Regions from separate parts of the Paenibacillus sp. A3M_27_13 genome, predicted to be linked through region 2. Evidence: riboswitches for the same ligand, from Rfam matches in the RefSeq annotation. Region 2 holds a riboswitch; the other holds the start of a gene.

Region 1 (16,612 bases), on a different contig from region 2:
TTTGCTCCCTATGGTGTCGGACCGGCGCTGGAGGCGAAAAAAAGAGGAATTCCGGTAGTTACCACCTTTCACGGACCGTGGACGGAGGAAATGAAGATTGAAGGACAGGGCATCAAGCATTTGCTAAAAACGACGTTGGCTAAATCCATTGAAATGAAGGCCTACGGATTGGCGGATAAATTTATAGTGCTAAGCGAAACCTTTCGGGATATTTTGCATGAGCACTATAAGGTTCCACTCAGCAAAATTCATGTTATTCCTGGTGCGGCGAATGTAGAAAGGTTCCACCCGGCAGAGGATCAAGAAGCGGTGCGGAAGCGCCTGAATTTGCCGCAAAATGCGACGATTGTGCTCACCGTTCGTCGTCTTGTTAATCGAATGGGACTGCTACAGCTACTGGAAGCATGGCGACGAGTAACCGAGCGTCATCCTGATCATGTGTTGCTGATTGGAGGGAAGGGCCCCTTGATGGAGGAATTGGCTTCCAAGGTGGCGGAATACAATCTTCATAACCATGTAAGGCTGCTCGGTTATGTGTCAGATGAGGAGCTTCCACTGTACCACCAAGCATCGAATTTGTTCGTTGTACCTACACAGGCACTGGAAGGTTTCGGTCTGATCACAGTGGAGGCGATGGCCTCGGGACTGCCGGTGCTGGCGACTCCTGTGGGTGGCAATAAGGAGATTTTAAGAGGATTCCGTCCCGAGCTTTTGTTCAAGGGAACGGATAGTGAAGCCATTGCTGAAGGGTTGCTGCGTGTGCTGGATCATCGTGAACTTCTACCGAATGCAAGGGAATGCCGGGACCATGTCCTGAGCAGATATACATGGGGACATGTAGCGGAGCAGGTGGAAGAGGTGTTCCGACAGGTCCTTGATAGAAAGGCGGCGGCGAAATGATGAGAGTAGCTTATATTGACCATACGGCAAGATGGAGCGGCGGCGAAGTCGCTTTGTATAACATACTGACGAATATCGGGGAACATATCGACCCGCTCGTTATTTTGGCAGAGGAGGGCGATTTGGCAGATCGGCTTCGGCAGCGTGATATTGATGTGCGCATCGTTCCATTGGACGATTCGATTCGCAATCGGGGACGGAATGCCGTGAATCTAGGTGCGCCTGCAGCAGCTTTTCGTTTGCTGGCTTACGGTAGAAAACTTGCGCCCTTGCTGCGTGAGGAAAAGGTCGTGTGCGTTCACACGAACTCGCTCAAGTCTGCACTGTATGGTACAGTAGCCGCCAAATCGGCGAAGCTGCCCTTGATCTGGCATATCCGTGACCACATCGGTCCGCCGTATCTGAAGCCGATTGTGGCCAAAGGGATTCGGCTGATGTCCCGCTTTTTGCCCAACGGAGTGATTGCAAATTCCAAATCCACGCTGAGTGCGTTGGAGTTACCCCCGGACAAAAAGACGCTCGTCGTTTACTCTGCTTTTGCCAAAGCAATTACAGCACGTGACACGGCTGCGGATTCACGTGGTGATGACTCGTTTAACGTCGTATTGGTCGGCAGATTGGCGGAATGGAAGGGACAGCATATTTTACTGGAAGCGGCACGCTCCTTTTTACCGGATCAGCGCGTGAAATTCTGGCTGGCTGGAGATGCGTTGTTCGGAGAAGAGGAATACAAGCAACGATTAGAGTCCACGATGCGCGAATACGGGTTGGCTAACGTCAATCTGCTGGGACACGTCGATGACATTCAAGGCCTGATGCAGCGTTGTGATTTGCTGATTCATACCTCTATTACACCAGAACCATTCGGTCAGGTCATTATTGAAGGCATGGCTGCGGGTCTCCCAGTGATTGCTTCCAATGAGGGTGGACCCAAGGAAACGGTGGTACCCCATGAAACCGGGCTGCTTATTGAACCGGGTGATCCGGCTAAGCTGGAAGAAGCCATCCGCTGGATGTTGGAGCATCCACAAGAACGTCAGCAGATGGGTGAGAGAGGGATGGAACGGGTCAAAAAGCATTTTGTCATCGAGAACACAGTTAAGGATATAGTTCATTACTATAAGGGTTTGTTGGCAGGAGTCTGACCGACATTCGCGTTAAAGGATGATTCAGATGAAAATAGCGATAGCACACGATTACTTAATCCAAATGGGCGGAGCGGAAAGGGTAGTAGAGGTATTCCACGATATGTATCCGGAGGCTCCTATCTTCACAACGGTGTTCAGCGACGACCGCCTGTCGCGTAACTTGAAGGATGCGGATATTAGAGCCACTTGGCTACAAAAAGTCCCAGGGGTGAAGGACAACTTCAAAGGAGTGCTGCCGCTGTATCCCATTGCTATACGTGATTTTGATTTTAGGGATTTCGACATTGTTTTAAGCTCCAGCAGTGCATTTATGAAAAGCATCCAGGTACCCAAACATACGTTTCACATTTGTTATTGTCACACACCGATGCGGTTTGCCTGGGATTACGATACATATATGGCCCGGCAGTCCAAATCCAACCTGCTCAAAAACATGCTCAAGCTGTACATGAACCGGTTGAAAACATGGGATGCCAAAACTTCTCGCAACGTAGACCAGTTTGTTGCCAACTCTTCGGTTGTTAAACGAAGAATTTTGCACTATTACCAAAGGGATTCGGATGTGATTTTTCCACCTATTAATACATCCCGTTTTAAACGCGCTACAAACATCGGTGACTATTACCTGATCGTATCCCGATTGGTGTCCTACAAGCGCATCGATCTCGCGATCGAAGCATTCAAACGTAACGGTCTCAAGCTGCGCATTGTGGGTGAAGGACCAGACCGTAAACGACTCGAAGGTATGGCTGCCCCGAACATTGAGTTCCTCGGCAGGCTTGAGGATGAAGAGGTTAACAAGCTGATGGCAGAATGCCGAGCGCTCGTTTTTCCGGGTGAAGAGGACTTCGGTATTACGCCTTTGGAGGCGAATGCGGCCGGACGGCCTGTCATCGCTTTTCAGGGTGGGGGAGCGCTGGATACGATTGTTCCTCATGTGAACGGCGTATTTTTCCGCAAGCATCAAGTAGAGGATGTGCTGGAGGCCGTCGAAAAGGTTGAGCAACATGCATGGAATGTGGACGATATCATTACCCATGCCCGCAAATTTGATGAAGAAAACTTCAAGGATCAATTAAAAAAGTATGTAGAACAAGCCTATGTGAACTTTCTAAAAGGAGGATGAACGGAATGAAGCTGGCTGTAATCGGTACTGGATACGTTGGGCTCGTCTCGGGTGTATGTTTTGCGCAAAAAGGTAATGAGGTGATTTGTGTCGATCTGGAGCAGCACAAAATCGACATGTTGAACCGGGCAGAATCTCCGATTTATGAACCGGGTATTGAGGAATTGATCGCGTTGAATCTGGAAGCGGGCCGGTTGGAGTTCACCTCGGATTTGGCCGATGCGGTACGCCGCTCGGATATCGTAATTTTGGCGGTAGGTACGCCTTCTCTGGCTAACGGCGAGGCGAATTTGTCGTACATTGAACAGGCGGCCGCTGATGTTGGGAAAGCCATGAACGGGTATAAGATTATTATGACCAAAAGTACTGTACCTGTCGGAACGAACGAAAAGATTAAGGACGTGTTGGCTCGTCACACGAGCTTGTCTTTCGATATCGTCTCCGCGCCGGAGTTCCTGAGAGAAGGCTCAGCCATCAATGATACGCTTCATCCGGATCGCATCATTATTGGTTTGGACAATACAGGATTGCGTGAAACCATGGTCACTCTGCATCAGGTCTTCACGGATAAAATCTATGTGACGGATATCCGTAGTGCTGAAATGATCAAATACGCGTCCAATGCGTTTCTGGCAACTAAAATTTCGTTCATTAACGAAATCGCTAATATTTGCGAAAAGGTTGGCGCCGATGTAACCTGTGTGGCTGACGGTATGGGTATGGACAAACGGATTGGCTCCTCTTTTCTACAAGCAGGGATCGGGTATGGTGGCTCTTGCTTTCCAAAAGACACAAATGCGCTTATCCAAATTGCAGGTAATGTAGACTATGAATTTAAGTTGTTGAAATCGGTGGTCGAGGTGAATACCGACCAGCGCTTTATGATTGTATCCAAGCTGCGCGAATCGCTGGGTCAACTGAACGGTGTGTCGATTGGCATTTGGGGCCTCGCCTTCAAGCCCAATACAGATGACATCCGCGAAGCTCCAGCACTGGAAATCGTAGAAACGCTCATTCAGGCAGGCGCTATTGTCAAACTGTATGATCCCATTGCGATGGATAAATTCAAGGAGCGCGTGGATCACCCGAATATTGTGTGGTGCTCATCCCCACAGCAAGCTGCTGAAGGTAGCGACGCTGTGTGCCTGTTGACCGATTGGGAAGAGTTCAAAAAAGTCGACCTCGTACAACTGGCCTCCATTTTGCGCAAGCCGGTTCTCATTGACGGCCGTAACGTATTCGGTGAGGAACAGATCCAAGGCTCCGGGCTGGAATACTATTCCGTGGGTCGTCCGCGGATGAGTGGGTGGAATCGGGATAAAGTGGAAGTTTAAAAGTGACAGATTAAAAAGTGACTGTGGCGGTGTTGGAGGCGCTGAAGGCGCTGCGCGTGCAGATTGTTCTTCCGATTGCTGTTACCCCCGGATTTTCTGGATTATATAAAACATTCAAAGGTTAAAATCCGGGGATAAAGGCAAACGCTGACGCTTCTCCAGAACAATTCTGCCCGCTCCGCTGCTTTTCGCCGTGGAGTCACAATTTTTAAACTCCCACCTTATGGGGGGAGTAGAAGGGCAGATCAGAAGGAGCGGCGCGGTTGATGCCGCTCCTTCCGATCAAAGCTCCATGCGGCTGTACCCCGGCGCCGCTCCTGTGAAGCAAGGCAGGTAAACGCCAAGCGTGAGATTTTACAGGCTGACCGGACTTAATAATGTCCGGTCGTGCCTTTTGCAATAAACGGTATGATCGGCATGATGCATTTTTGAGTAGCGCAGGGATGGATTTGAATCTGGAGAAGCGGAGCGTTCGCCTGAAAGCTTTCCAAAGGAAAGCTCGCATCGGAAGCATAAGCTTAGTGGGATTCAAACCTATATACGATTTTATACAATCCAAAGAATCCCACGGCAACAGCGATCATAAGATTAAATTCATACCGTAGCGGGTAGTCAACTCATCATCAGAACGATCATCCAACCAATATAGAGAGGAAGTGGAGAGTTATGAAGCTCGTACTTTTGTCTGGTGGTTCCGGTAAAAGATTATGGCCTTTGTCCAACGATTCCCGTTCCAAACAATTTTTGAAGGTACTGGAGAGCCCGGAGGGGATTTCGGAATCCATGGTACAGCGGGTATGGAGACAATTGGGAGACAACGGATTATCAGAATCCTCGTTTATTGCGACAGGGAGAGCACAGGTCGAAATGATCCAGAGTCAGGTCGGGCCGAATACGCGCATCATTGTTGAGCCGGAACGCAGAGACACCTTTCCTGCGATTGCGCTGACAGCGACTTATCTATATTCCATTGCTGGTGTTTCACCTGATGAAATTATAGCTATATTGCCTGTAGATCCTTATGTTGAGGATGCTTTCTTCGCTTCCGTAGCCCAGCTGGAACATACGCTTCAGGAGAGTGAAGGCAAGCTTGCTTTAATCGGGGTTGTCCCTTCCTATCCTTCAGAGAAATATGGTTACATTATTCCGAAAAACGATGCCACCCAAGGTAGCACAGGCTACCGCGAAGTGAGCCATTTTCAAGAGAAACCCGACCGGGAGCAGGCGGAGCGTCTGATTGAACGCAATGCTCTATGGAACTGCGGGGTTTTTGCATTCAAATTAAGTTATTTGCTGGATATCTTGGCATCCAAGGGGTTGCCGCTTAATTATGAAGAAATGCAAAAGCAATACGCATCTCTGGAAAAAATCAGCTTTGACTATGAAGTAGTCGAGAAGGAAAAGGACATCGTAGTTCTTCCGTATGATGGTTTTTGGAAGGATTTGGGTACCTGGAATACGCTCACAGAAGAAATGTCTAATCAACAAGTGGGCAGAGGTGTAGTAACGGAGGATTGCGTCAATACGAGCCTTATTAACGAGTTAGACATTCCTGTGGCGATCATTGGAACGAATGATCTGATCGTAGCCGCTAGCCCGGATGGCATTCTTGTGACCAATAAGGCAGAAAGTCCTCGCATTAAGGAAGTGCTCAAGGCTCATGATCAGCGTCCAATGTATGAAGAACGTCGTTGGGGACAGTATCGGGTTGTGGATTATGTCAAGTATGACGAGGGTAACGAGGTATTGACCAAACGAATCCGCGTACGGAAAGGCAAAAATATCAGCTATCAGCTTCATTTCAAACGAAGTGAAATCTGGACCATTATTAGCGGTGAAGCGGAAATTATTTTGAATGAGAAGCTGCACAAAGTGAAGGCTGGTGACGTAGTACGTATCCCTGAAGGGACGAAGCATAGCATTTTGGCAGTGACCGATGTGGATTTTATTGAGGTGCAGACTGGCTCTGAGTTGGTTGAAGAGGATATTGTCCGCTTTTGTATGGATTGGAATGAAATTTCCCGTCACCAATTTATCTCCTAATTATTTTCGTAAAAACGAAAAAAAGACGAATTCATGAAAATTCATAGCCTAAACTGTCGAAATTGGGCGAAAACCTGTAAATTCATGAACATGACCTATTAAATTTTGGTAAAAAAAAGTCGATACTTAGGGTAAGAAGGAATCCAAACTCCTTCCAACGATAAACGCAGCCCTGTCGAAAGGCAGGTACGCAAAGCTAAAGGGCCTTCCACAAGGATGGCAGCCTGGCTACCGAAAGGAAGAGCGAAAGTGAGATTCAATTTTATTCCTCTGTATCGACTGATACGTCATGTACTCCCCGTTGTTATGCTTTTTTCATTGTTGCCCGTCGGTTTTGGAGATTCTCTGTCGGTGGCGAATGCCGCTTCATTACAACCTGTTAATTCGGACGCTTCTACTCAGGCCCGTGAACTATACAATTATTTACTCAACATCTCAGGGAAAAAAATAGTCACCGGTCAGCATGATTATTTGGAAAGTCCAGATGAATTAAGTAACAAGGTCCAAAAAATCAGTCAGGCATATGTTGGTGTACACGGCTATGAGATGGGAGCTATCTCTGGTCAATCTGACGCTACGGAAGCAGCACAACGTAAAAATGTCGTCGATAGTGCTATCCGTTGGGACAGATCCGGTGGAATTGTGACGATGACTTTTCATGAAGCGCTACCAGGTAGGCCACTGACTTGGGCCAATGTACAGGCGAAAGTAAGTCAGGCGGAGTTCAACAAATACGTGACCCCAGGTACTACGCAGTATAACCTCCTCATTGCCGATCTGGATAAGGTCGCTGTATCGTTAAAGCAGCTTCGTGATGCAGGGGTTCCGGTTTTGTGGAGACCTTACCACGAAATGAATGGTGACTGGTTCTGGTGGGGAAACAAAACTAATTTCAATCAGCTATGGAATATCATGTATGACCGTTTTACAAACACACATCAATTGAACAATCTGCTGTGGGTATGGAGTCCGAATGCGCCCAATTCGTATACTGTCCCGTATACCCCAAAATACCCGGGGGATGACAAAGTGGACATTTTGGCAGTAGACATTTACAACAATGATTTTAAGCAAAGTCATTACGAAGGTCTGCTCGGGCTGGCACGGAATAAGCCGATTGCCATTGGGGAGCACGGTGAGATGCCTAGTTCTGAGGTATTGCAGGCTCAACCTAAATGGGTATATTCCATGACTTGGGGCAAGATGCTGACTGAGAATAACACAACAAATCAAATTCAGGATTATATGAATGATTCGAAGAGTTTGACGCGGGATGATGTGAAAAATGGGCTGGCAGCAATCGAACAACCTGGGACAGACGTACCGACCTTACCGGACGAGGGGCAAAGTGAGCCTATCCCGGCTCCGACTCCGACTCCTCCTTCCGTTCCTGATGGGGTATATGTGAACGGGCTGCAGGGCGAATATTTTAACAATATGAATTTGAGCGGAAGTCCTGCTTTGATCCGTACAGATAGCAAGCTGGACTACAACTGGCGTGCCAATGCAGCTGATCCAAAGGTGAATGCCGATCAGTTCTCGGTTCGCTGGACGGGTAAAATCAAACCGCAATATAGCGAGACCTATACGTTCACAACGATATCCGATGACGGTATCCGTGTATGGGTAGACGGCAAGTTGGTTATTGACAGCTGGTTCAAACAAAGCTGGACAGAGCGTAAAGGTAGTATTACTTTGGAAGCAGGCAAAATGGTAGATTTAAAAGTGGAATACTATGATGAAAAAGGCGACGCGATGGCACGTCTAATGTGGGAAAGTCAGCATGAAGCGAAAGCGGTGATTCCCGGAAACGCTTTGTTTCTTCCTTGATTGATACTCTTTCCCGGTCAAAAAATTTGAGGAGAGAGGGTGGATCATATGATAAAAAAATGGTTATCCCATAGGTATACAGTAGTTTTATCTGGACTACTAGCGGTCGTAGCTATAGCGATGATCGCTTGGTTTATATACACGCCTTCAAGAAGCGCAGAATTGCAGACGGATAAAGTAGCGGCTGCCAGTCCAGTATGGAAGCTGGGTCAGAGGGATGACTCTTCAGCGGAATTCAAAGGTGTGGTCGGTAGGGATAATATCGATATTTCTACAGCAGCTGCCTCTACCGAATCATCTGCTAAAGGATCATTGTCAGCATTGTCGGAAGCAGAGAGTACAACAGTTCCGGTATTGCTCAGCAGTGGAGATATTCCTCCCGGTTTGAATGCGTCCACGAACCCAGAACTGACACTCCAGTATAAGCTGAATCAGATTCCTCCCAATGGTATGATATTCCGTGTTCGGATTTTGGATGCGGGCAAAGCAGTCCCGCAATTGGCTGTATTTTCAAATCATCAGCTGTCCGGTATTATTCAGATTGCCGGGGTTTCCGGTACTGGGAGTACTTATAATTTCAAAAACAACTACGAGCTGTATATACCCAAAGAGCAATTGCAAAGCGGTGTTAACGTACTCAAGCTAAAGACAGCGCGCTGCCTATACTGCTCCTCTGCAGAAGATAAAAATGTGTGGTGGACTTGGGATGACTTGAGCTTGGAGACGTTAGCTTCACCTGCGACCGAACCGGTACATGGTAAATATATACTGACCGGAACAAATGTGAACAATAAAGAATTTTATTATGATCAGGGTGCAGTTAAGCATTTACCATACGTTCTCAAATGGCTGGGCATTGCTTATAGTGGCAACGTCATGAGGGTCACCTGTGCCAGTAATGTGGGTAAGGCCTGTACAGACGTGGATGATTACTATCAAACGTTAAAGCAGTATAATATGCAATCGTCTGCTTTGTATTTATATACAGGTGATATTAAGCTGCAAAAAGATGGTTCTCTACCAGAGACGGCCAAGCAAAAGTTGCGCGATTATGTAAAAAAATACGGTTCTTATCTTCAATATTATGAAGTAGATAATGAACCTGGATTATTTAATCGCTCCAAGGCGGTAAATCTGGCTGTGGCCAAGTGGTTGAATACAGAAGGCAAGCAATTGGCACCGCATCTCAAAACCGTAGCACCGGGCTGGGCCTACTGGCCAACGTACTCTACCAAGGCATGCAAAAATCAAACCAGTGGTACGCAAAAATGCGGTGACCCAGATGGATGGGAACGGGACCCGGCGCAACGTAAACAGCTGGAGGAAGTCACCGACCTGACCAATGGACACGCCTATGGTGAATCGTATAATGAAGAGGGCGGGGGCAGCTTCGTCCAAAATTTGAAAACCTTCGGCGGTTCGAGCAATGGACTGGCGAAAAAGATGCTGAACACAGAGTTCGGTACCAATGATACGCATCGAGACAATCCAGATTACGGGGCTAGTCAGCCACAAGCAGCTGCATTCGACCGGATTATGCGTTCGCAAATTGGGTTTGCCGATATGTTTATCCAGCACGCTGCTTTTTATAAAGATTATACGCTGTTTAAAACAGGCTTCGATCTGCAAAGTCATAACCCGGCCAACACAGAAATTTATCCGTTCGGGCAAGGACAGGACACCCGCGTTAAGATCATGAGACGCTTGAGCTTAGCCTATGCCACCCATGGAAAACCTCTGACTTATACAGTGCTGAATCCAGAGGATACCAAGGATAAGATGGTGTATGTTCGTGCGGTGGATACGTCCAAGCTTAAACCGCTGGCAGGTAGCGGCGCTACTTCAGACAAATTGCTGGTGAATCTAGTGAATTTCGAAGCTACCACGCAGACAGTTCGTGTACGGGTAACGATGCCGAAAGCCGGTTTGTACACGGGTGAACGTTTTGGAGCGGGTTCTACTTACAGTCAGGCACAACGTTCCATATCAGGACTCAAGGCTTCTCCTGCCCTTGATTTTGAAGAAAAGCTGGGTCCTGGTGAAGCGGTACAATATATTTTGGAATTAAAAAGTACAGATCAAACCGCAGCTTCAGCTCCAACAGGGGTGAAGGCAGCCTCTGTTCAGGATGGGGCAGTAAAGATTAATTGGCTTCAGGCAGAAGGCGTATCTTCCTATGATGTGCTGCGTGCTGACGGGACCGACGGGGCTTATCAGGTGATTGCCTCGCAAGTAGCGGGAAGCACGTATACAGATCGGACGGTAAAAGCCGGAGGTCACTATGTCTACAAAGTTCGGGCGACCGGAGGCACTCAGGTTTCCCAGGCAGCCGAGGTCGCTTAATATTAGATCGGAATGTATATAGGACCTTAGATAACGAATACCTAACATCATTTCGAATTAAAACAAAAAAGAACCTATCAGGAGAAAATAGGACCTGACAGGTTCTTTTTTGTTGGAAAATCGTTCTGATTTGCCAATACTTTACGTATAATGAAGAAAAAAATAAGAAAATCCTTTTATATTCTCGTCATAAGACGACAACATTGCAGGTATGTATTCATATATAATAGTTTTGTTCATGACTATACATACATGGTTTGTGGGAAATCTCTTTCCGGTGACCAAGAATAATAAAGCGAGGTTAGTGCTGAATGAACAAGGAGACAGAATTAGGGGTGAACAACCCTCTTTTTCGAAACAACGTACAGAAAGCAGACAAAGCTGCCATCCACTTGGACATCCGGGACATCTTGCTCCAATGTGGTATCACGATACCAGAATGGCTAGAAAGCGACGCTGATGGAACCACATACCGGAAGGACAAGCGCGTGTAAATTCCAACGGCTGGTCTTACTTGAGCGAGACGTAAGGCAGTCGGCCGCGTTCTTTATTCCATCATTCGTTCCATTCGGACAAATGCAATAAAACGTTTGGCTTCTTCCTCAGACAAGGTGCGTCCGTCAATGGTCAGGTTGAAACGTCGCAGAATATCCTCGTCGGACAGTTCAAGCTGGTCCACAAATTCCCTCACATCTGAATCCAATATTGCCGCCGGATGGCTCGTACGTCCCACCAAGTAGTCAATCGTTACCCCAAAAATATCAGCGAGCTTGGTCAGGATCTCAAAATCTGGCTTGCGCCTATTTTTTTCATAGTGAGAAAGAGCTGCCCGCGTAATTCCGAGGGATTGCGCTAGCTCCTCTTGTTTTAATCCCTTATGTTCTCGTAATTCAGCGATGCGGGTGCCATAATTCATCTGTTTTTCCTCCTGAAGGCAAGGTTAAGAAAGGTAAAAAAGCAATTTTACGCTTGACAAGATACGTTTTGTATCATAAATTAGTTATGTAAGTTACATAACGTATCTTTATTTCATAGTTTTCACTTATGTCTTCGTTTATATACCCTAAGAGGCCACCGATGATTGAGCATTTTGTGCTTATTCGCTGGCTGGACCTTCTATGCGCTATTATACAACATTTTACTATAGATTAGAGGGTCATGCATCGTTCTTTTCCCCGTTATGCAGAGGATCAGTACAAGCGTTATTGCATCGAAAACAAGTCAATCAGGGAGGACTGGTCTTGTGCAGTTGAAAGAGTACATCCGTTTGATCCGTAAAAGAATGTGGTTGATTGGTAGCATCGTATTGCTGGTATGTACTGTAGTGGGCATAAAAAATGTATATTTTACCCCGCAGATTTACGAAGCTACCGCAAAGCTCATTATCAACCAGACGCCACGACCGGATCGTGCAGGTGTCGTTGATTACAGTGTAGTTCAAACGAATATAGCCTTAACGAACTCCTATAAGCAAATTATGATCTCCTCGGCGATTATGGATCAGGTGGTCGCCAGCTTCCCCGACCTTAAGGTCACTCCGTCAGCTTTGGCGTCAAAATTAAGAGTGAACACCGCAGGTGATTCACAGGTCATGGATGTAACAATCCGCGATTTATCGTATACGAAGGCTGTGAAAACCGTCAATGCGGTAGCCAAAGTATTCAAACGGCAAATCCCCTCTATCATGAAAATGGACAATGTCACCATCCTAAGCGAAGCCAGTCTGAATGATCCAGCAGTTCCCGTGAACAGTAATCCCGCTATACAGATATTTATTGCTTTTGCCACCTCTTTATTGTTGGGAATAGGCTTGGCGTTTTTGCTGGAGGTACTGGATGATACATTTAAGAATGAAGAGGATATTGAAAAAGAACTCGGTCTGCCTACCCTATCCCTGATTACGAAAATGAAAAAAGAAGATAAACGCTCCGACAGCTCCACTACAACTCCTAAACAGGTAGGTGAAGGGCAATATGCCGCGATTAATCAATAATCAGCTCGTTACATCCCTACATGCTCAGTCTTCCGTTTCGGAGGAGTACCGCATGCTTCGTACTAACATCCAGTTTTCTTCTATAGACGAGCCGATTGAGGTTATGATGGTGGCGTCCGCTCAGGCGGGTGAAGGTAGAACGGTCACGATTAGCAATTTGGCTGTAACCTATGCGCAAGAGGGGAAAAAGGTGCTGATTATGGATATGGATCTGCGTCGTTCCTCTTTGCACCATATGTTTGGTTTGCGTAATCACACGGGGCTGACACGGGTGCTTGCCAATCAACAGGCATGGCAGGATGTGGTTCAGGAAACCGGGATTGACCATCTGCATGCAATTACAGCCGGACCGAACCCGCCCAATCCGTCCGAGATGCTCAGTTCCCGCAGAATGAATGCTCTGCTGGTTGACCTAAAAGAACATTATGACGTGATCTTAATGGATACGCCGCCGTTGCTGTCCTTTCCGGATGGCTTAATTATAAGCGCTATGTGTGACGGAGTCATTCTGGTGGTGCAGGCAGGGAAGGTCAAAAAGGATATCGTCAAGAAAGCAAAAGCGAATTTGGAAAGAGTAAAGGCGCGCATTCTGGGTGTAGTACTTAATAATGTGAAGCGTTCGAATACCCGCGCCGAGCGGGGGATGGAGGAACGCAATCTGACATGAATAAAAAGGAGGAAAATGATAGTATATAAAATTCTTTTAACAATGTATAAATAATACTTATCAATAAGGAGCGAGGTGATGAGACGTGTCTTCTTCCCGCTCGAACGAGGCCGAAGTGCTGGGCGCGTCAGTGGATGTTTATTCGGTTGCTCATGGGCTTGAACGGCGGCAAGGATGGAACGTATACCCGTTCGTGAAGCGAAGCATGGATATTATATTGTCTTTCATTGGAATCATCGTGCTATGCCCGGTATTTCTGCTTGTCGTTTTGCTGATTAAGCTGGAGGACCCAAAAGGAAGTGCAATATTTTATCAAGTACGTATTGGAAAAAACGAGCGGCCGTTTCGCATGATCAAATTTCGTTCTATGGTGTCTGATGCCGAAGCCAGATTGTCTGCACTGCTGGTGGAAAATGAAATTGAGGGTGCGATGTTCAAAATGCGGGACGATCCCCGAATTACCCGTGTGGGTCGCTTTCTTCGCAGAACGAGCATCGACGAGCTGCCACAACTGTTCAATGTACTACGTGGGCAGATGAGTCTGGTAGGACCCAGACCCCCATTGCCAAGAGAAGTCCATGATTACACAGTGAGGGATAAGCTGCGTCTGACGGTTACACCGGGCTGCACTGGTCTATGGCAGATCAGCGGTCGTAATCATCTAAGCTTTAACCAGATGGTAGAACTGGATTTGGAGTACATATCCAGACGCAGTTTCCGCACAGATATGATCATTATGCTGAAAACATTTCGTGTGCTGCTAGGCTCCAAGGATGCGTATTAAAGTCTTTCATTTTCACGAAGAAGGTAGGGGATAAGTATGGATCTTCATTCCAACATATATGTAGCAGGGCATAACGGACTGGTGGGTTCCGCTATTGTCCGAGCGCTTCAGGATGCGGGTTACCGTCATATTATTACTCGCACAAGCCGTGAGCTGGATCTACGCAATAAAGAGGCAGTAGATCATTTTTTTGAAACAGAGCCTGTGGATTATGTATTTCTGGCAGCGGCCAAGGTTGGTGGGATTTTGGCGAATAACGAATATCCGGCTGATTTTATCCGTGACAATCTGCTTATACAAACGAATGTGATTGATGCGGCATACCGGGCGAATGTAGGCAAGCTGTTATTCCTCGGCTCTACTTGTATCTATCCTAAATTTGCTCCGCAGCCGTTGCGGGAAGAATATCTGCTTACAGGTGAACTGGAGCCTACTAATGAGGCCTATGCAATTGCTAAAATTGCCGGGATTAAAATGTGTCAGTCTTACAACCGTCAGTATGGAACCCGGTTTATTTCTGTGATGCCGACGAATTTATACGGTCCGGGCGACAACTTTGATCTCCAGACCTCTCATGTGCTGCCTGCGCTCATCCGCAAGTTTCATGAAGCCAAGCTGAATCAATCCCCGACTGTCGAAGTATGGGGCTCAGGTACGCCGCGGCGAGAATTTCTTCATTCTGATGATTTGGCTGAAGCCTGTCTGTTCCTGATGAACAATTATGAGGGAAATGAAATTGTAAATATCGGCGTAGGTGAGGATATCTCTATTCGTGAGCTGGCTGAACGAGTGAAGAATGTAGTCGACTATGAGGGAGAAATTACCTTTAACACCTCCGCTCCTGATGGAACGCCGCGTAAGTTGGTAGATGTATCCCGAATTTCCGAGCTGGGTTGGTCGGCGCGTATTTCACTAGAAGAGGGATTAAAGTCTGTGTATCAGGCATTTCAAGGTCTGGATCTGGTTGAACAATAAAAAAACGGTGGGGGAATGGGAATGAAAAAAGCGCTGATCACAGGGATTACCGGACAAGACGGGTCCTATCTGGCTGAGTTGCTGCTGTCCAAGGATTATGAGGTGTACGGGGTGCGCAGACGAACCAGCACACCGAACTTTGAAAATGTAGCGCATATCCAGAATGACATCCACTGGCTTTCCGGTGATATGACTGATCTGGCTTCATTGATCGAAGCCGTCCGTCAGTCCGACCCGGATGAGGTCTACAACTTGGCTGCTCAATCCTTCGTAGCGGCCTCATGGCCGCAGCCGTTGGCTACAGGTCAGATTACAGCGCTGTCTGTCACCAATATGCTGGAGGCGGTTCGAATTGCCAAACCGGAAGCGCGCTTTTATCAGGCGTCAAGCAGCGAGATGTTCGGTAAGGTGCTGGAGACACCGCAGACAGAAACGACTCCGTTTTACCCACGTAGTCCCTATGGTGTCGCCAAAGTGTACGGCCATTGGATTACAGTGAACTATCGCGAAAGCTTTAATATGTTTGCTTGCTCTGGCATTCTGTTCAATCACGAATCCCCACGCCGAGGACTGGAATTTGTAACGCGTAAGGTGTCGGATGCGGTAGCTCGTATCAAGCTGGGGTTGCAGCAGGAGCTGCGCATGGGAAATTTGGATTCACTGCGAGACTGGGGTTTTGCAGGGGATTATGTAAAGGCGATGTGGCTGATGCTTCAGCAGGATCAACCGGATGATTACGTCATTTCCACGGGAGAAATGCATTCTGTGCGTGAACTGCTGCAAATTGCCTTTTCCCATGTAGGCCTAAATTACGAGGATTACGTCGTGATCGATCCTCAGTTTGTCCGTCCGGCAGAGGTAGATCTATTGCTCGGCGATTGTGCCAAGGCGAAAGAAAAGCTGGGCTGGCGATTGGAAGTAGGCTTCGAGCAGCTCATTCATATGATGGTGGATACAGACTTGGAGCGGGTAAAAAGGCAGGCTGCAGTTGAAGCTTCTGTCGTCGTGTAAGAGATGGAGAGGCCATCCGCCTGGGCGGGGGTCTCTTCGCTGTACGCAAGGTCATTTTTCAAGATGGAGTAAAACCTATGACATTAGTCGAAAAACGCGCCAAACCGCGCAGAAGTTTGCTGGTGAATACATCATGGCTGTTCGGTGACAAAATGATTCGCATGGTGTTCGGCCTGGCAGTCAGCATCATCATGGCGAGAGTGTTGGGACCAGAGGAACTGGGAAAGTGGAATTATGCGGAATCCTTTTTCGGGATGTTTCTGATTTTCACGACCCTTGGCTTTGATTCTATATTAGTACGCGATCTTGTCAAAGACCCCAAGGATGAGCATGAGCTATTGGGTACGGCGGTTCTGCTGAAATTGGTAGGTACTCTGATAGCCATTGTACTGTCCTATTCTTTCATTTCACTGCTCAGACCGGAAGACAGTTCGGTGCGGTTGATCAATCTGATCTTG
Region 2 (16,612 bases):
ACATGGTCATATTACGTGAACAAGTCGTATCATCTCATTTTACCGGCGGTTACAGGCGCATTGCTCAGTACAACGGCTACGATTCAGTATTTGCGCAATGAGGTCATTGACACACGACTGAAGGATTTTGTGAAAACAGCGCGTTCCAAAGGGGTGCCCGAAGGTAAAATTTATTCCCGCCATATTTTCAAAAACTCTCTATTGCCGATTGCTGCCTTTTTGGGCTATGACCTGACGGGAGTAATTGCAGGTAACATTTTCCTTGAATCTATTTTTGGATACCCGGGGTTGGGCCAACTATTTCTCCAGTCCATCACTCAACGGGATTTTTCAGTCGTGAACGCACTGGTCATGGTCTCCGGCTTCTTGGCGCTATTAGGAACCCTTTTATCTGATGTCATCCTGAGCAAAGTCGATCCCCGCATTCGAATTGAATAGCGAACAAGTCTAGAGAAAGGGAGGGATTATGGTGTCTATACAGGTGGAGGAGGTCTTCACGCCGGAAATCATTCGTAAATCACCATCCAGTTGGTCTGTACTGCGTCGTGAGCTGGTGCGTGACAAAATGGCCTTGGTTTCCATTGGCTTTGTAATTCTGTTTTTGATCTTTATATATGCCTCTGTCCTGTTTGTAAATCAGGATGTAGTCACGACGGTGGATTTGGGCGCAATCCGTGAAGCTCCCGGCTCAGTGCATTGGCTGGGCACAGATCGAGCGGGCAGGGATATTTTTGGCCAGCTGGTCATTGGAGCCCGCAATTCCTTCACCATCGGCTTTACGATTACATTGTTATCTGCCGCTATTGGCTTAACGTTAGGTTTGCTGGCTGGTTTTTATGGGGGGCTGGTCGATAACATCATCATGCGGATCATTGATTTTATTCTGGTACTTCCATTTCTGATGTTGGTCATCGTATTTGTCAGCATTGTACCCAAAAGCGGCATAGGGTCCTTTATTTTCATTATGACTGCCTTTTTATGGATTGGAAAAGCACGTCTGATCCGGGCCAAGGTGTTGTCGGAGCGCGAACTGGATTATGTGCAGGCTTCCAAAACCCTTGGCACACCCAATTGGAAAATCATCTGGTTTGGCGTGCTGCCTAATCTTAGCTCGGTCGTGATCGTCAATCTGACCCTCAGCCTCGCGGGAAATATCGGGATTGAGACCGGGCTTTCTTATCTCGGTTTTGGCTTACCGGAATCTACTCCAAGCTTGGGTACACTGGTGAGTTATGCGAATGACCCGGATGTTTTGCAGAATAGCTGGTGGATGTGGTTGCCTGCCTCACTGCTTATTTTGGTGCTAATGCTGGCGATTAACTTTATTGGCCAGGCGCTCAAACGCGCCACGGATGCCAGACAACGATTGGGTTAACCGAAGTTCAAGGATAAGGACAATGACAAGGAGGGATTTACAATGGTTAAACACTGGAAAAAAGGAATTCTGCCTGTTCTATCTGCAATTTTGGTGCTTTCTCTGGCCGCATGCAGCGGTTCGCCTTCCGCTTCGAATGGAGGGAAATCGTCTGACGGTACAGGCGGCACAGGGTCCGACAGCAAGCAGGTGAATGCCACAGCGCTGGAGAAGGCGATCAAGAACGATAAGGCCCCGATTAAGGGTGGCATCATCAATTATGCACTCGTGTCTGATACCCCTTTTGAAGGTATTCTGAATCCTGTATTTTATGAAGGCAATCCTGATTTTGAAGTCTTCCAGTTTTTCTACCCTTCTATGTTTTCGATTGACTCCAATCTAAATATTGACAATAAAGGAGCGGCGACGATTTCCTTTTCCCCAGACAATAAGGCGGTGACTGTAAAAATTGATCCCAAACTGAACTGGACGGATGGTAATCCCGTAACGGCAGAGGATTATGCTTTTTCCTATGAAGTGATCGGTCATAAAGACTACGAAGGTCCGCGTTATGATAGCTTTATGACCAACATTGTGGGCATGGAGGATTATCACGCGGGTAAGGCCAAAACCATTTCTGGCATCAAGGTGCTGAATGAGAAAGAGGTTACCATTCACTTCAAGGAACCTAATCCTTCGGTGAAATCGGGACTTTGGTCTACACCACTGGAGAAAAAGGTATTTCAGAATATCCCCGTGAAAGATATGGCCGGATCTGATCCTGTCCGTAAAAATCCGATTGGCTATGGACCGTTCAAAATTAAATCAATGGTCACAGGTGAATCTGTGGAATTCGTCAAAAATGAAGATTATTTCCACGGTGAGCCCAAGTTGGATGGTCTTCATCTGAAGGTGGTGAACCCGAATGTCATTACCGAGGCGCTGAAAAGTGGAGAAGTCGATTGGGCCAGCTATCCAACCACCCGTTACAATGAGGCCAGCAATCCGAAAAATGTACAGTTTCTCGGTCAGGAGGAATTATCTTATAGCTATGTGGGCTTTAAGATGGGCAAATTCGATCAGGCCAAGAATCTAAATATCATGGACCCGAACGCCAAGCTGGCGAACAAGTCATTGCGTCAGGCCCTCGGCTATGCGCTGAATAATGAGCAGGTCGGCAAGCAGCTCTATCATGGACTTCGGATTCCAGCAACATCCCTGATTCCGCCTGCCTTTAAGGGATATCATGATATAAATGCAAAGGGCATCGCGTATGACCCGGACAAGGCGAAAAAGCTGCTGGACGAGGCAGGCTATGTGGACACCAATGGAGATGGATACCGTGAGGACCCTAAGGGCAAGGAACTGGTTCTCCATTATGCGGCAATGAGCGGAGATGCGACAGCTGAATCGCTGGCAAAGTTTTATTTGCAAAACTGGAAGGATGTCGGACTTCATGTCGAGCTGGTGGACGGTCGTCTGCTTGAGTTCAATTCTTTCTATGATCGTGTGCAGAAGGATGACCCCGGCATTGATATTTTTGGCGGCGCATGGAGTACAGGTACAGATGTAAACCCTAGTGGGCTGTATGGACGCGGAGCCAGCTTTAACTACTCGCGCTTTACCAGTGAAGAGAATGATAAGCTGTTGCAGGAAGGGGTGTCTGTGAAAGCCTTTGACGACAATTATCGTAAAGATATATACAATCAGTGGCAGGCGTATATGAGCGAGGAGGCGCCAATCGTGCCGACGTTATTCCGTTACTCGTTGGAGGCAGTGAATAATCGGGTAGCCAATTACGATATTACCCGTGGCAAGGAGTATGATGCAGACACGTTTGCGAATATTACGTTGACTGCGGAAAAAGCCGAAGTAGCCCAATAATCTAAAAAAGCGCAACAACCTGAAGAAGAAGCGCGAACCGGATGGATCCGATTTTGCGCTTCTTTTGACCTTTTAATGCAATCATTCTGGGGATTCTCGAAGGGAGAGAAGGAAGACGGAAATACGTCAGCTTCAATACTTCATTGCCGTATGCGAGGAACTGCATTTTACGAAAGCTTCGGAAAAGATCGGAATCTCCCAACCCACGCTTAGCTTGCAAATTAAGGCGTTGGAAGAGGAATTGGGCATGACGCTTTTTGACCGTGCATGCAAGAAAATAAAAATGACAGATGCCGGGAAATTGTTGCTGCAACATAGTGCACATGCGCTCAAGGATTTACAGCAAGCGAAGGCTTCCATTGAGGAGTTGCGCACCGAGCAACGCGGGAGTTTGCGGATTGGTATCGCATTACCGGAGCTGGAGGAACCATTGCAAGAAATGCTTATCCATTTTCATCAGTCATTTCCTAAAGTCAGCCTGCACATCCATCCATCATTTGATGTAACAGAACAGCTGCTGGATAACCGAGTGGATGTTGGCATTACGCTGCATTCGGGTACGGATGAAAGGCTTGTCCAGCTTCCTCTTCGTACGGAGAAATACTGTCTTGTTGTTCCGGTAGAGCATGTGTTTTCCAACCGTACTTCCATTACGCTGGACGAATTGAGGCATGTACCCTGGGCGATGCAGCCAGAGTGTCATCCCGGCAGGAAACTGATTGAGAAGTGCTTCCGTGATCGCGGGTATCCCTTTGCAACCGTCTTGGAGACAAATTCCATACCTTCAATCCTGCGCTGGGTACAGGAGGGACTTGCCGTAACCCTACAGACGGAGTCCCTTGCGGCAGAATTGGATCGCTCACAATTTTGCACTGTACCTATTTTGTGCGGCGTGCTCCAGGGTCAGCTAGAGTTGATTTATCAGTCTGGCCGTTATCAGGGAGAAGCGTTGAAGCGATTGATTGAAAAGATACAAGCTGTACTAACAGTGCGTTCCAACTAGTGGCAACCCTGATGAGTATCAGGAGCTTTAATGTGTACGAACTTCCAGCCTGCGTGCAATCAGTGACATACTGTAATTGACAGCAAAGTACAGGAAAGCTGCGAACAGCAGGGCTGGAATGACAAAAGATTGATTTTGCCCACCGACAATCTGAATGTTATGCGTCAGCTCCGGCAAACTGATAATGACAGCCAGTGAGGTATCCTTGAATAGGGAAATGAACTGGCTGACAATCGGGGGCACCATGCGACGAAGCGCTTGGGGCAGAATGATATGCCATAAGGTTTGAGAATAGCTTAAACCGGAGGAACGTGCGGCTTCCACCTGTCCTTTATGGACCGAATTCAGACCGCTGCGCACAATCTCGGCGATCATGGCTCCCTCGAAGATCGACAGGCCTGTAATGGCTGCCCACTTGAGGGAAATCGAAATTCCGATGGATGGTAAAACCATGCCGATGAAGAAAATAATGAGCAATAATGGAAGATTGCGAATGAGATCAATGATAAAGGCTGCAACCTGTGAAATAACAGGTAAGCGGGTATAGCGCAGAATGCCGAATAAGATACCAAGAACGAAGCTGAACACGATAGAGTAAATAGCAACCTCCAGTGTGAGCAGGAAGCCCTCCAGTATAAAACGCACATTAGGCCACACAAACAATCCACCGAAATCCATACGGGCTTCCCTCCTTAGGATGTTTTGGACAGACGCCGTTCCATATAAAGTACAAGAAAGCTAAGCGGAACCGTCAAGATAAGATACAACAGCGCCGTGATGGCGTAGACTGTGATGGGCAGGAAGGTATCCGAGTTAATGAGGTCCGAGTAATACATTAGGTCCAGTCCGGCCACAATAGCCAGCACGGAAGAGTTTTTGACCAGATTAATGAATTGGTTGCCGATCGCAGGCAGTACAATTTTGATGGCTTGCGGTAAAATAATGCTGATCATCGTCTGGTTGTAACTCAACCCGGAGGACCTTGCCGCTTCAAATTGCCCCTTGGGCACAGATTGAATGCCGGCACGTATGGCTTCAGCAATAAAGGAGGCTGTGTATACAGTCAATCCGAGCGTTCCAGATACGAATCCGTCCAAAGGGATGCCCAAAGTAGGAAGCCCGAGATAAAAAAACAGTACGACGATCAGCAATGGGATATTGCGGATGACCTCTACATAGACGGTACCAATCCAGTTCAGCCATTTAAAAGGCGCAATTCGGAGGATGGCAATAATAGCCCCCAGAATAAAGCTTCCGATCAAGGCAATGACACTAGCTTGAACGGTATGAAGCAAGCCTTCTCTGAAACGGTCGCTATGATCGAAAAGTACGTTGATATCAAAAGTAAGCATCTGCGAATTTACCTCCTTATCCAGACTTAAGAAAGGAAGGAGCTCGCAATCGCGGCTCCTTCACAAGAATATTATTCGGGTTTAACCCCAAGCCATTGCTCGTGGAGCTTATCGTATTCACCGTTGCTTTTCAGTTCCTTGAGCGTATCATTAATAGCTTGTAGCAGTTCGGTTTGCCCCTTCTTCACTGCGATGCCGTAAGGTTCCTCTGTGAAGTTCCCGCCTACAAGAGTATAATTCGGGTCTTGCTGCTGCATGCCGAGCAGAATAGAGTTATCAGTAGTCAAGGCTTCTCCTTTACCTGCTTTGAGGGCGTTGAAAGCATCCTGATAGTTTTCGAATTCCAATATCGTTGCTTCAGGTGCTTTTTCACGGATATTTTTGGCGGAGGTAGAGCCTTTCACGGCGAGCACCTTGGTATTCGAGGTCAGAGACTCCAGCCCGGTGATGGGGCTCCCTTTTTTCACAAGCAGAGATTGCCCGGCGTTAAAATAGACGTCGCTGAAATCAACCTGCTTTTTACGTTCGTCCGAAATGGTCATCGTCGCGATAATGGCGTCGATGTCCCCATTTTGCAATAAGGTAATTCGTGTTTTGGACGTGACTTCTTTTAGTTCAAGTTTGGTTTCATCGCCAAAAATATGTTTGGCTACAGCCTTAGCGATGTCGATATCAAAGCCCTCTACTTTTCCGCTAGCCGGGTCTTTCAGTCCGAACAGCTTGGTATCGTATTTCACACCAACGACCAGTTTGCCACGCTGTTTGATCGCTTCCAGCCCGTTGGCTGCTGCCGGCTGATTCCCCGACGTTGCCGCTCCTTCTTTGCCTCCACAGCCTGCCAAGACGAGCAGACAAGATAAAGCTACCAGCACCAAAGTACTCCATTGAAATCTTTTTCTCATCAGAACATTCCCCTTTCGATTTACGCTACATTGGTAGTCTATTAATGATGAATCAGACGGCTCAGGAACAGGCGAGCCCGTTCTTCACCCGGATTCTGAAAAAATTCGACAGGTTGGCTGTCTTCCAAAATTTGTCCTTTGTCCATAAAAATCACGCGGTCCGCCACTTCACGTGCAAAGCCCATTTCATGAGTGACAATGACCATTGTGATGCCCTGATGGGCGAGCGAGCGCATAACATCCAGTACCTCTCCGATCGTTTCGGGATCAAGTGCTGAAGTAGGCTCGTCAAACAACATAATTTTTGGATTCATCGCGAGCCCGCGGGCGATCGCGACCCGCTGCTGCTGTCCACCGGACAATTGAGCGGGGTAGCTCTGTGCCTTTTCTTCGATTCCGACGCGCTTTAGATAGGTGATGGCTGTTTGAGTAGCTTCTTCTTTCGAGATGCCCAGTACCTTCATAGGTGCCAGTACAATGTTTTCAATCACCTTTTTGTGGGGATACAGATTGAAATGTTGGAACACCATCCCGATATTGCGGCGGAAGGCATTGATATCAATCTTTTTGTCATGTACAGGGATCTCGTTAACGATCAGCTCCCCATCCGATATCGTTTCCAGACGATTGATGCAGCGAAGCAGGGTGCTTTTACCCGAGCCGGAGGGACCGATGATTACGACGACCTCGCCCTCCTTAATCTGAAGATTAATGTCTTTGAGTACATGGAAGTGACCGTAATGCTTGTTGACGTTGCGAAACTGGATCAGAGAGCTCACCCCTTTTTAGGCTTGGATACATAGCTTAGTAGACGGATTGACATGATCAAGCTCTATTAGAATTTAAAAATTTCTCTCATGATACTATAAGCTTACAATAAAAAACAAGATTTTATGTCACTAAACTTTACGTGTAATGTATTTTGGTGTGTTTTTTGCTAGTAAACTGTTATTTATATGTTGAAAACGAATAAATATCCGTAATTTTATGTTATTAAATTTGACATAAACTATTGATCCTCGACATGCCAAGGGAGAAACGTGACAAAAGCAACGCTATGTTTTACAGTAGGGAAGAAGGAATTTAGGGTAAAGGAAGGTTAGACAATGACGAAAGCTATTTCACCGCTAGTAACGGCATTGGGCATGGAGCCCCATCCAGAAGGCGGCTGGTACAAAGAGATGTGGAAGGCCCATTTCCAAATTCCGAAGCCTGTACTGCCGGATGTGTATTCCGGTCCGCGCTTTGCAGCTTCGTCTACGTATTTCTTGCTGCATCCGGGTGAGTTCTCCGAGTGGCATGTGGTCCATTCTGATGAGCTGTGGTTATATCATAGCGGAAGCCCTGTAGAGTTGAAATTGGGTGGAAGTGGAGAAGAGCCTGGTGAAGAAACTGTGATTATCGTCGGTGCGGATGTGGAGGCAGGACAGCATCCACAAGCACTCGTTCCAGGAGCAGTATGGCAAACGGCACGTCCGCTTGGGGATGAGCCCGTGCTGGTAACCTGTGTGGTTGCACCAGGATTCCACTTTGATGATTTCAAGCTGATTGCCAAGAATCCAACTGAATCATGATGTGAGCATTGGCGGGTGTATTTCTGTAATGAACAGGAATGGCCCGCCTGATTTATGTTTACTCATAGAAATAGGGCTTTAAAATAGCTTTAGGTGCTTAGTTTCGCCTGAACAATGAGACGATGGGTGGGGTTTACGAGAGGGTCACATGTAATCAGTGTAAGCAGCTTTTGTTTTTTGAAGCTTTTCAGAACAGACACGTCCGTAGGATCGACCACCTTCAGGCTATAAACGCTATATACATATTGGTTACCCCGAGCGTTAACAACAATCTTATCCCCGATCTTCAATTCATTTAGACGATTAAATAAACGTCCAGAGGTACGGGCTCGATGAGCAGCAATGGCGGCATTCCCCGCTTGTCCCAGCGTCCCCGTTTCCGGCATATGTACAGCCGCGTGTCTCATATTTATCCTCGTTGCGCCTTCCAATACAGGGAGCTTTAAAGCAATACGACTTATACTAATAGTGGCTATGGGAGTTTGTTCATTAGCGCTTACCATGGGAGCAGGGGATGGGGAAGTATTTTGTCGTGCTTCACTAACCGGAACTTCTGTAAGACGAGTGGACAAGCGAGCATAGCTGTCCGTAAGACTGGGGGGCCATAGCGCGTCGTTTTTTCCAGATGGTAGCTCTGCTGCTTTTAATAGCTTGCTTTGTTCCTGATCCTCATTCCATTCTGTCGCTTTAGGAAACAAAATAAAAAGTAAGCCTAACACAATAAATACGTAGGAAAGTTTACGCAGACTCAGCAATCTCGCCTCCCCTAAGCAATATACGGATTATACATATTTTTTGAAAAATGCCCCATTCCCAACTCATTCCAATCGGGAATGGAATGAGTCGGGAGATCAGGGCAGGTGATCGGTTTTATTTTTTGTTTATTCGTGTGAATTTCAAAAATACGCCCCATATAACCATCGCTATGCCTGTCAAATAGAACGGAACGGGGCTGCTTTCACCTGTTTGGGGCAATTGGTGTACCGCAGGTGTATCCTCCGGATCTTCAGGTTCTTTTCCCGGAACCTTGAGACGGATCTTAGGTTCGGGATCGTCTTTCGAATCCACCGGAGGAGGAGGATCTTGATGAGGCATGACGGCTGGCGGCTCCGGCTCCGGCGGTATAGGCGCAGGTTCCTCCTGTGGAGGGACTATGTCCTCCGGAGACTTTGGCAATGACGGAGGAACGGTTATAGACGGAGTATCGGGTATTTCCGGATCTTTGTCATGTTTTTTACCTGAGCCTCCGGACGGGGGTGAAGGGTCTGGATGAGTAGGCGTTCCTGGTTCGTTTTTCTTTTCTTTACGATTGGTGATCACAACCCTCTTTACACCAGAGCTTTGTCGCAGTGTTGCGTCTATTTTGATCTCGAGCTTGCCCTCGGTGACTTTATAGCCCTCCGGTGCTGCCAATTCTTCCAAGATATAATCGTCATGAAGCAAGGAGGAAAAGATGATTTTGCCTTCCGCATTGGTGGTCTGAATGAGCGGGGCTCTTTTTTGACCTTTATCATAGAGCGCAAACTGTGCGCCAGGCAGTACCTTGTCAGGCATATCCTGATCTACCTTGGTCAGCTCAAGACTTTCGGTCACACCCCCGCCAGAACCGGAGCCGGAAGACGTTCGTACGATGATTTCCTGGCTGGTTTCCCGCATCTCTGTCGTCAAGCGATCCCCCTCAAAGGCAACCTTATTACTCACCTTGGCTTTGTCTTCAGCATGAATGAACGATTGGTATTCAAGTATAAAAGCAGTGGAAATATCCTTGGCAAAAGTAACTTCAAAAGTTTGCTGGCCTTGAGCGTCTGTCTTGATATACAGCTTGTAATCTTGGTTTCTAATCAACTCGGTGCTTTTGGTGGTATTTCCGTTGGCAGCGATTATTGTAGAGTACAAATGAAAGGAATCCTCAATTAGGATTTGATTGTTGCTAGGCTGATCTATAATTTTAGCGTTGGATACATGGGACTGTCCTTCATTGATGCGGATGCTCCAATCGATCTTATTTCCATTTTGTGTACCGACTTTAGATACATATTCTCCGCCATGAGGTACCGCGACTTGCGCTGCCCATTCAGAGACTGTTTTTTGTCCATCCAGTAGAAGGGCTTGATTGTGGATTTCTTTTTCAATCAGTTCTCCTTCCAATGAAGTTTGAAAGGTAATCCAGTAGGGAGTCTGTATTTGCTCCTTGAACTGGATACGCAATTCATTACCATTTTGCTCGGAGGGAGGAATAATGGTGTATTGATCTGCTGGGATTTCAGCCCCTTTTTGTACGCCATCCCACCATCCCAGCAAGGTCATATCGTATACTTTTACGGAGGCGGGCAGTAACTTCTGACCTTGCAACAAGGGGTCTCTCACTTCCGCGTGATTCAGAATCTTGCGATTGTAGTTAGCTTTAATGTCCCAGGTAATGAGCTTGGAGGTTGCATTATAGCTTCCTTGCTTGGCACCGTTTCGTTGTGTCATAAAGTCCGGCCAGATCGGGCACTCCACTCCTTGCGATGATCTTTCTCCGTCTTCAAACTGGTATTCTATATGGGATTTATTACGAAACTCGGGCTTCGTCGTATCCGTTTTCCAGTCATTATTATAGGTGGTTGAATACTTGATTGTATAAGCCTTCTGAATGGCTTTATGAAAAATGAGCGTAAATCCTTGTTTATAGTCCTGTGATAGCGGAACCAGCTCATAATCCGTGGGCGCACGTAGCTCCGTTGTTCCGTCAACACTTTGAATTTTCAGGGTGTCCGGTAACAAAGCCAAGCCCCCGTTTGGAAACACATCCTGAATGACAATATTTTTCATGATGTACAAGTCTGTATTGATGGTAATCACCCAAGGTATGATTTTGGTGTTGTAATTGGGTGTGTCATACATTTTAGTCATAACTCCGCTTATGATTTCCGTCGATACAATCTTCTGCGTTCCATCCGAGGTTATGATGTTTATAACTTTTCCATTATCATAGACACGGCCTCTGGCTTGAGTCTGGTATCGGATGGTATAGGCTGAATCTACGTCGAAGTTGAATTGAAGTTTGAAGCCGTTGCGGTCCGGATAATCAACTGGGATGACAGTATACGCCCACGATGGGAGCTCCTCCAGTGTGTTTCCCTTAAATACTTTCAAAGAACCGGGCAGCAATTCTTGAGTTTTATTGAAATGATCAATTAAAAGAGCTTTGGCTTCGGGGATTTTTGTCTCGCTAAAGTTATATCTTATGGCCCACGAGAGTGTTTGTGTGGCATGATCATATTTTTCAACCTTTTTGGACAAAAATTCACCACGTTCCACCTGAACAGTAGCGGTAGCAACAACGTTCTCTATCGCATCTCCTGAAAGCGTTGCTGTGTTGGAGAAACGAGTTTTATCGCCAATAATACGCGTGGAATATTGAATCTGATAGGCCGTGTTAATGCTATCGTCTTGAAAACGAATCACAAACCCTGTCCCGGCTTGATCTGCTTCAATGGCATATTCACTTGCATTCACTAGGTCTCGAACAACGGTCGAGCCGTCGATATTGACTTGTAGATGATAGAGCCGGATAGAGTCTCTTCTGAGTTCCAGCCCTGAAGGAATTGGATCGGTGATGAGGGCATGCTTTACGGTGTTTAGTTGTTTGTTCACATCAATGGTCCAGTCGATCTGATTGGTGCCCTCTATTTTCCCTTGTTTGCTTAGGGTTGGCCCTGACTGGGGTTTTACATTCACGATGACCGTTTGTACCCCGCCTTTGATCGGAATCGCAATGATGATCTCTGTACTGCCTTTCACCGTTTCTTTCGTAAACTCGGTTTTAACTTGTAGTTTGCCGCTGACATTGGAGTGATTCTCTACATATTGGTTAAAGGTCATGATAACCTTGCCCTGACGATCTACTGTGAAGTATCCCACGGTTCCATCGGTAGTGACTAACGGAGATGAGATATCAGTGTAGATGACAAACTGTTCTGGTAAATGAAAGGTGAAGGTGTCCCCTGACTTATAGGTATTGTCAGGAAGCTCCCATTCATAGCCTAGTTGGATGGCTGATCCGATGTCGAATTGGCTGTCTGGACTATATACCGCATCAATGACACGCCCTGCTTCGTCGGTCAGGCTCAACTTCGTTAATATGCTCTGCGGAGCTGCATCATGTTGAGACTTTGAACTGACTGCTCCTTGAACGAAGGGGACCGTGTTTGAAGGAATCTCCCCAGGAGGTTCAAGGTTTGGGACAACGTATACAGCATCTGTAACGGTAGGTGTAGGATCAGATACAGCACTCTGCGGCAGTTCTGGGGCTGGAGCATCTGCGTAAGCCAGCGTTGCGCTGAAAAAGCTTTGGACAATGAGCAATAAGGCAATGATCATTACATTTATTTTTGTTCTCATGCTCCAAGTGATTCTCCTATTCATCGTAATATGGTAATGCTTCGTTCGAAATTAGTATATTCAGCATGCTAGGCTGACATGACTATCCCAATAGAAAAAAAGCCCTGATCATAGCGATCAGGGCTTTCTTCGAGAGAGGCATAGCAATTTGTGATGGATCTATGTAAAAAAGACATAATAAAAAGCTCGTTCATCTGGTAGCTGGCTGCCATCCGGATAGGAAGGCCCTATAGTTTTGCGTCACTGCCTTTCGACAGTTTTGCCATTAACTTGAATAGCTTGTGCGTCTATCATCTATCAAACTGATTTCATGTAACCTCTCATTTACAACTTGGAACGGTTCCCCCATTTTTTGCGGAAGGAATGAGGTGTTTCTCCTACATGCTCCTTGAATAGGTTAATAAAATGGCTCGTATTGGGAATCCCTACGTACCTTGCGATATCCACAATGGACATGTCACTGGTTTTAAGCCAGCTTTGAGCGGCTGTGATACGGACATTAATGAGATAATCAATCGGAGAGAAACCGATCTGCTTTTTGAAATTTTTAGCCAGATTAAACTTGTTTAATTCAAACATGTCTGCCAGCGAGTCCAGTGTTATTCGCTCACAGTAGGACTGATCCAAATATTGTTGTACCCGGCGTACTTCGCTGAGGGTTTCAGCATTCACATGCGGATGATCATAGGGATGTTGCAAAATGCACATTAGTATTTCACCAATGAGCCTGGACGTTAGCAGCTCAGCGGAAAGACTTCTGTCAGACTGCCCGCAAATCAGAGCATGGAGCTTATCCAATATAATATGCGGATTATGCATGGAAATGACCGGTTTATTATGCTTGGCAAATTGTTCGTAAAAATTTTCGATCAGGTTGCCATACAGGTACAGGCTGATATACTCCCAGGATTCATGACCGGAGGTGCTGTATTGAACATATTCCTCGCAATTAATAAAGAACAAATCTTGAGGTTTTATGATATATTTCTTGCCCCGGTACAGTAATTCTCCCTTACCAGACAACGTAAAGACAAGCAAAAAAGAGGCAAGTTCTTTCCTTTCCATCGTAAAAGCAGAAGTTTTTTGGAAGTAGCCTAATTCCTGGATATATAAAAGGGATTGCTTGGCAAAAGCGGAGGGAGTGCGTACAATTACGACCGGATCGCCATTCCAGAGGCCCACGTTGTTTTTTTGGTCTGTTGTCATATTCAATTCCTTTACAAAAAAGCAATTTTATCTAGCATATCTTGGTTTGATTTACCAATATATAATGGCTGATTAAACATGATTTCCTATTTATAAAAGTTTATTTTATCACAACAAATATGTCTATATATCAAATTATGTGTGTGAGCTTTATGGGAGTCTCGCTTTTTATGGATATTTAATCTGATAATCCATATGAAAAAGTCGAATGCTGTTGAAAGAATCTGGGGTTATCATGGATTCAAATCCTTTCTGAGGTCAAATACCAAAATGGTACTGAAAAAAGGTATCTTATGCCCATTCAACTTTCTTGTTCACTTCTCCTTTCGGTTTAAAAAAATTGGGACTTGGTTTTGTTAAAATGGTTCGTAAGGCTTATTATTGAAAATAAGAGTTTGGGCCCAGTACTGTGATTTTGTTCACAAACATGAATGTAAAAAAGAGAGATATATGCATAAAAAATTACGCAAAAAGTGCCCTTGCGCGTTTCATCAAAAGTGCTTTCAACTTTGGAAATGACACGGGCAATGATATGATGGGTAATACAGGTATAGTGCTTTACTTACTCGACAGTCAGTTTGGAGGATTACAGGATGGGAAAACCAAAAAGTACGAAAACCGCAGCGGCTTGGTCGCTCGTTATTCTAGGGGCAGGCTTTGCAGCCACATTGCCCTTCCAGCAATATGGCTGGGCTCGTTTATTAGCCGGAGCTTTTGAGGCAGGACTTGTAGGGGGACTGGCAGACTGGTTCGCTGTCACTGCTTTGTTCCGTCATCCGCTAGGCATTCCGATACCACATACGGCGCTACTTCCTAAAAATAGGGACAAGCTCACGAATGCATTGGTGAGTACCGTGGAAAATAACCTGCTAAACAAAGACAGCATTGCGTCTAAAATTGCAGATATTCGTTTGGCCGATTTGGTACTGGGCGGTGTGGAAAAAGGAATGCGCACGCCGGAGGCGGCGGCATCCATAGATGTTCTTGCCAAGCGTCTCGTCCAGTCGCTCCCGCTCGCGGAATTGGCTCCGGTCATCGTGGCAGAGCTCAAGCGGCAGGTGACTGACTTTGACACCGGACCGCTGCTAGAGGCGCTTGCTCGTCAGACCAGCGAGAAGGGCTATGATCGCCGCGCACTGGATTACACGCTGGAGCAAGCAGAGTCCTGGCTTTTGCGACCCGAAACGGGTTATACGCTGGGCACCTTAGGGATGCAGGCTGTTAGTGGTTTGCAGGTGAGCGGGCTGATGCAGTTTGCCTTGAACGCATTCCTAGGCTATCTGAACGAAGAGCGTATGGGTGAAATGATTCGTCATTTCCTGCTGGATCAGGTAGCAGAACTGCAAAGGGAAGAGCACCCACGCCGCCAGGCCGTGCTGGATGGTCTGAGAACACAGGTGACCCGATTGGCGACGAAAGATACGGTTCAGGAAGGGTTGAACGGCTGGAAGGATAGCCTTGTTGAAGCCTGGGAAGGCGATGCGTCAGTGCTGGGCAAAATGGAAGAACTGCGTATACGCTTATTGGACTACATGGAAGACGGAAGCTATGTGCAGACCTATATTTTACCGCTATTGGATCGGATGCTGACTGATTTAAGAGGGAATACCGAGCTGCTGGACAAGATCAATGTGCGAATTGTGGAAGGTATTACTGGACTGGTGGAAGCCAACCATAGTCGAATTGGTAACTTGGTACGCGAAAATGTAGACAAAATGGATAACAAATCCCTGATTGCACTGATGGAGGACAAACTGGGACAGGATTTGCAGTGGATACGTATTAACGGCGCAGTTACAGGCTTCCTGATCGGCATTGTGCTGACAGGTATCCGTATGCTAATCCAATAGACCAGAAAAAGCTACAGATAGGGTTGTGGAAGCATGAGGCTTTGGCATGAACATTTAATCGACAGGTTACCCCGTCCGCAACTGTTGGGGCAACATCGTGAGTGCTGTGCCCTGCGCGGGAATGGGTGGGGCAAGCCACACGCCACCGTGAATTATGTGTTCGATTATCACCCCATGCTGCTGGTGCGCTATCATAGGCTCATTATGGACGAAATGAAAAGCAGAGGGTACAATGTTGATCCACTATGGGAACAGCCGTTGTATCGCGGTAAGCAGTGTGAGCCTTGGGAGGCGGAGCTGGGTGAGGAACTGGCAGGCGCGGGTGCATATGTGGAGCATGACGATGAGTATATGAAGGAGTGCCTGGATAACCTGGCATCCAAGGGTATTTTAATAGAGATTGAAGTGACCTAAAAAAGACGGGCTGCGGTATGTTCATCATTCAGATGAAGTGCCGCAAGCCCGCTTTTTTGATGCTTCAGTGTTCAGTGCTTGGGGGAGAGACTCGGGATATTAGATTACAGAATCCAGCGGGTGACCTTTTCCAGCGGTTGTCTGGATTTTTCCCGCTTGGGTTCATGAGCGCGATAACCGAAGGCAGCAATGACTGAAATATCGAGCAGCCCGTTTTCTAGCAGTCCTTCTTCCTCCAAAATGGCATGCACCTGATCGTAGTTAAAGCCCTCAATTGGACAGGAATCAATACCGATCTGAGCCGCCGCTGTCATCATATTGCCTAAGGCAATGTAGGTTTGCTTGGAAGCCCAGTCAAATAACGTACGTTCGTTTTCCAGTAAGCGTTGATTTTCACCCTGGAAAATCTTATAGCGGCCTGGCAGTGAGGCAAAGTCCTCCTCAGACATACCTTTAACTTCTTTATACATATACTCCACGTAAGGAGAATCATAACGAACATCCTTGCGCGCCAAAATCAGGACGACGTGGCTAGCCGCAGGAATCTGCTTTTGACCGCCGCTGGAAACTGCAGCCAGCTTTTCTCTCAATGCCTGATTTTGTACAACTACAAACTGCCATGGTTCAAAACCAACGGAGCTTGGAGAAAGTCGCCCGGTTTCGAGAATGAACTGAAAATCCTCTTCT

Evidence for each region. A riboswitch is a leader RNA that binds a small molecule or an ion and turns the genes downstream of it on or off. The one in region 2 is predicted to bind cyclic di-GMP.
Region 1: linked by a shared signal. The riboswitch ahead of NLX82_RS07760 (glycosyl hydrolase) and the one ahead of NLX82_RS18145 (collagen binding domain-containing protein) in region 2 are both predicted to bind cyclic di-GMP.

The regions. Positions count from the first base shown of each region.
Region 1 covers NZ_JANAVE010000002.1:284,322-300,933, forward strand. The annotation lists gene NLX82_RS07735 (glycosyltransferase family 4 protein) at 1-900, shown strand, start outside; gene NLX82_RS07740 (glycosyltransferase family 4 protein) at 897-2,045, shown strand; gene NLX82_RS07745 (glycosyltransferase) at 2,074-3,174, shown strand; gene NLX82_RS07750 (UDP-glucose dehydrogenase family protein) at 3,180-4,508, shown strand; gene NLX82_RS07755 (sugar phosphate nucleotidyltransferase) at 5,175-6,551, shown strand; cyclic di-GMP riboswitch class I at 6,707-6,787, shown strand; gene NLX82_RS07760 (glycosyl hydrolase) at 6,801-8,381, shown strand; gene NLX82_RS07765 (PD-(D/E)XK nuclease family protein) at 8,430-10,724, shown strand; gene NLX82_RS07770 (hypothetical protein) at 11,036-11,218, shown strand; gene NLX82_RS07775 (helix-turn-helix domain-containing protein) at 11,272-11,640, opposite strand; gene NLX82_RS07780 (YveK family protein) at 11,968-12,717, shown strand; gene NLX82_RS07785 (CpsD/CapB family tyrosine-protein kinase) at 12,698-13,384, shown strand; gene NLX82_RS07790 (sugar transferase) at 13,470-14,168, shown strand; gene fcl (GDP-L-fucose synthase) at 14,205-15,143, shown strand; gene gmd (GDP-mannose 4,6-dehydratase) at 15,165-16,154, shown strand; gene NLX82_RS07805 (flippase) at 16,232-16,612, shown strand, end outside.
Region 2 covers NZ_JANAVE010000005.1:21,428-38,039, forward strand. The annotation lists gene opp4B (oligopeptide ABC transporter permease) at 1-438, shown strand, start outside; gene NLX82_RS18095 (ABC transporter permease) at 467-1,375, shown strand; gene opp4A (oligopeptide ABC transporter substrate-binding protein) at 1,418-3,238, shown strand; partial or broken gene NLX82_RS18105 (LysR family transcriptional regulator) at 3,399-3,479, shown strand; gene NLX82_RS18110 (LysR family transcriptional regulator substrate-binding protein) at 3,486-4,241, shown strand; gene NLX82_RS18115 (amino acid ABC transporter permease) at 4,269-4,919, opposite strand; gene NLX82_RS18120 (amino acid ABC transporter permease) at 4,934-5,593, opposite strand; gene NLX82_RS18125 (transporter substrate-binding domain-containing protein) at 5,665-6,495, opposite strand; gene NLX82_RS18130 (amino acid ABC transporter ATP-binding protein) at 6,537-7,274, opposite strand; gene NLX82_RS18135 (cupin domain-containing protein) at 7,602-8,069, shown strand; gene NLX82_RS18140 (class D sortase) at 8,159-8,824, opposite strand; gene NLX82_RS18145 (collagen binding domain-containing protein) at 8,940-12,455, opposite strand; cyclic di-GMP riboswitch class I at 12,649-12,729, opposite strand; gene NLX82_RS18150 (AraC family transcriptional regulator) at 12,780-13,661, opposite strand; gene NLX82_RS18155 (DUF445 domain-containing protein) at 14,255-15,511, shown strand; gene NLX82_RS18160 (TIGR02328 family protein) at 15,545-15,925, shown strand; gene NLX82_RS18165 (NAD(P)H-dependent oxidoreductase) at 16,030-16,612, opposite strand, start outside.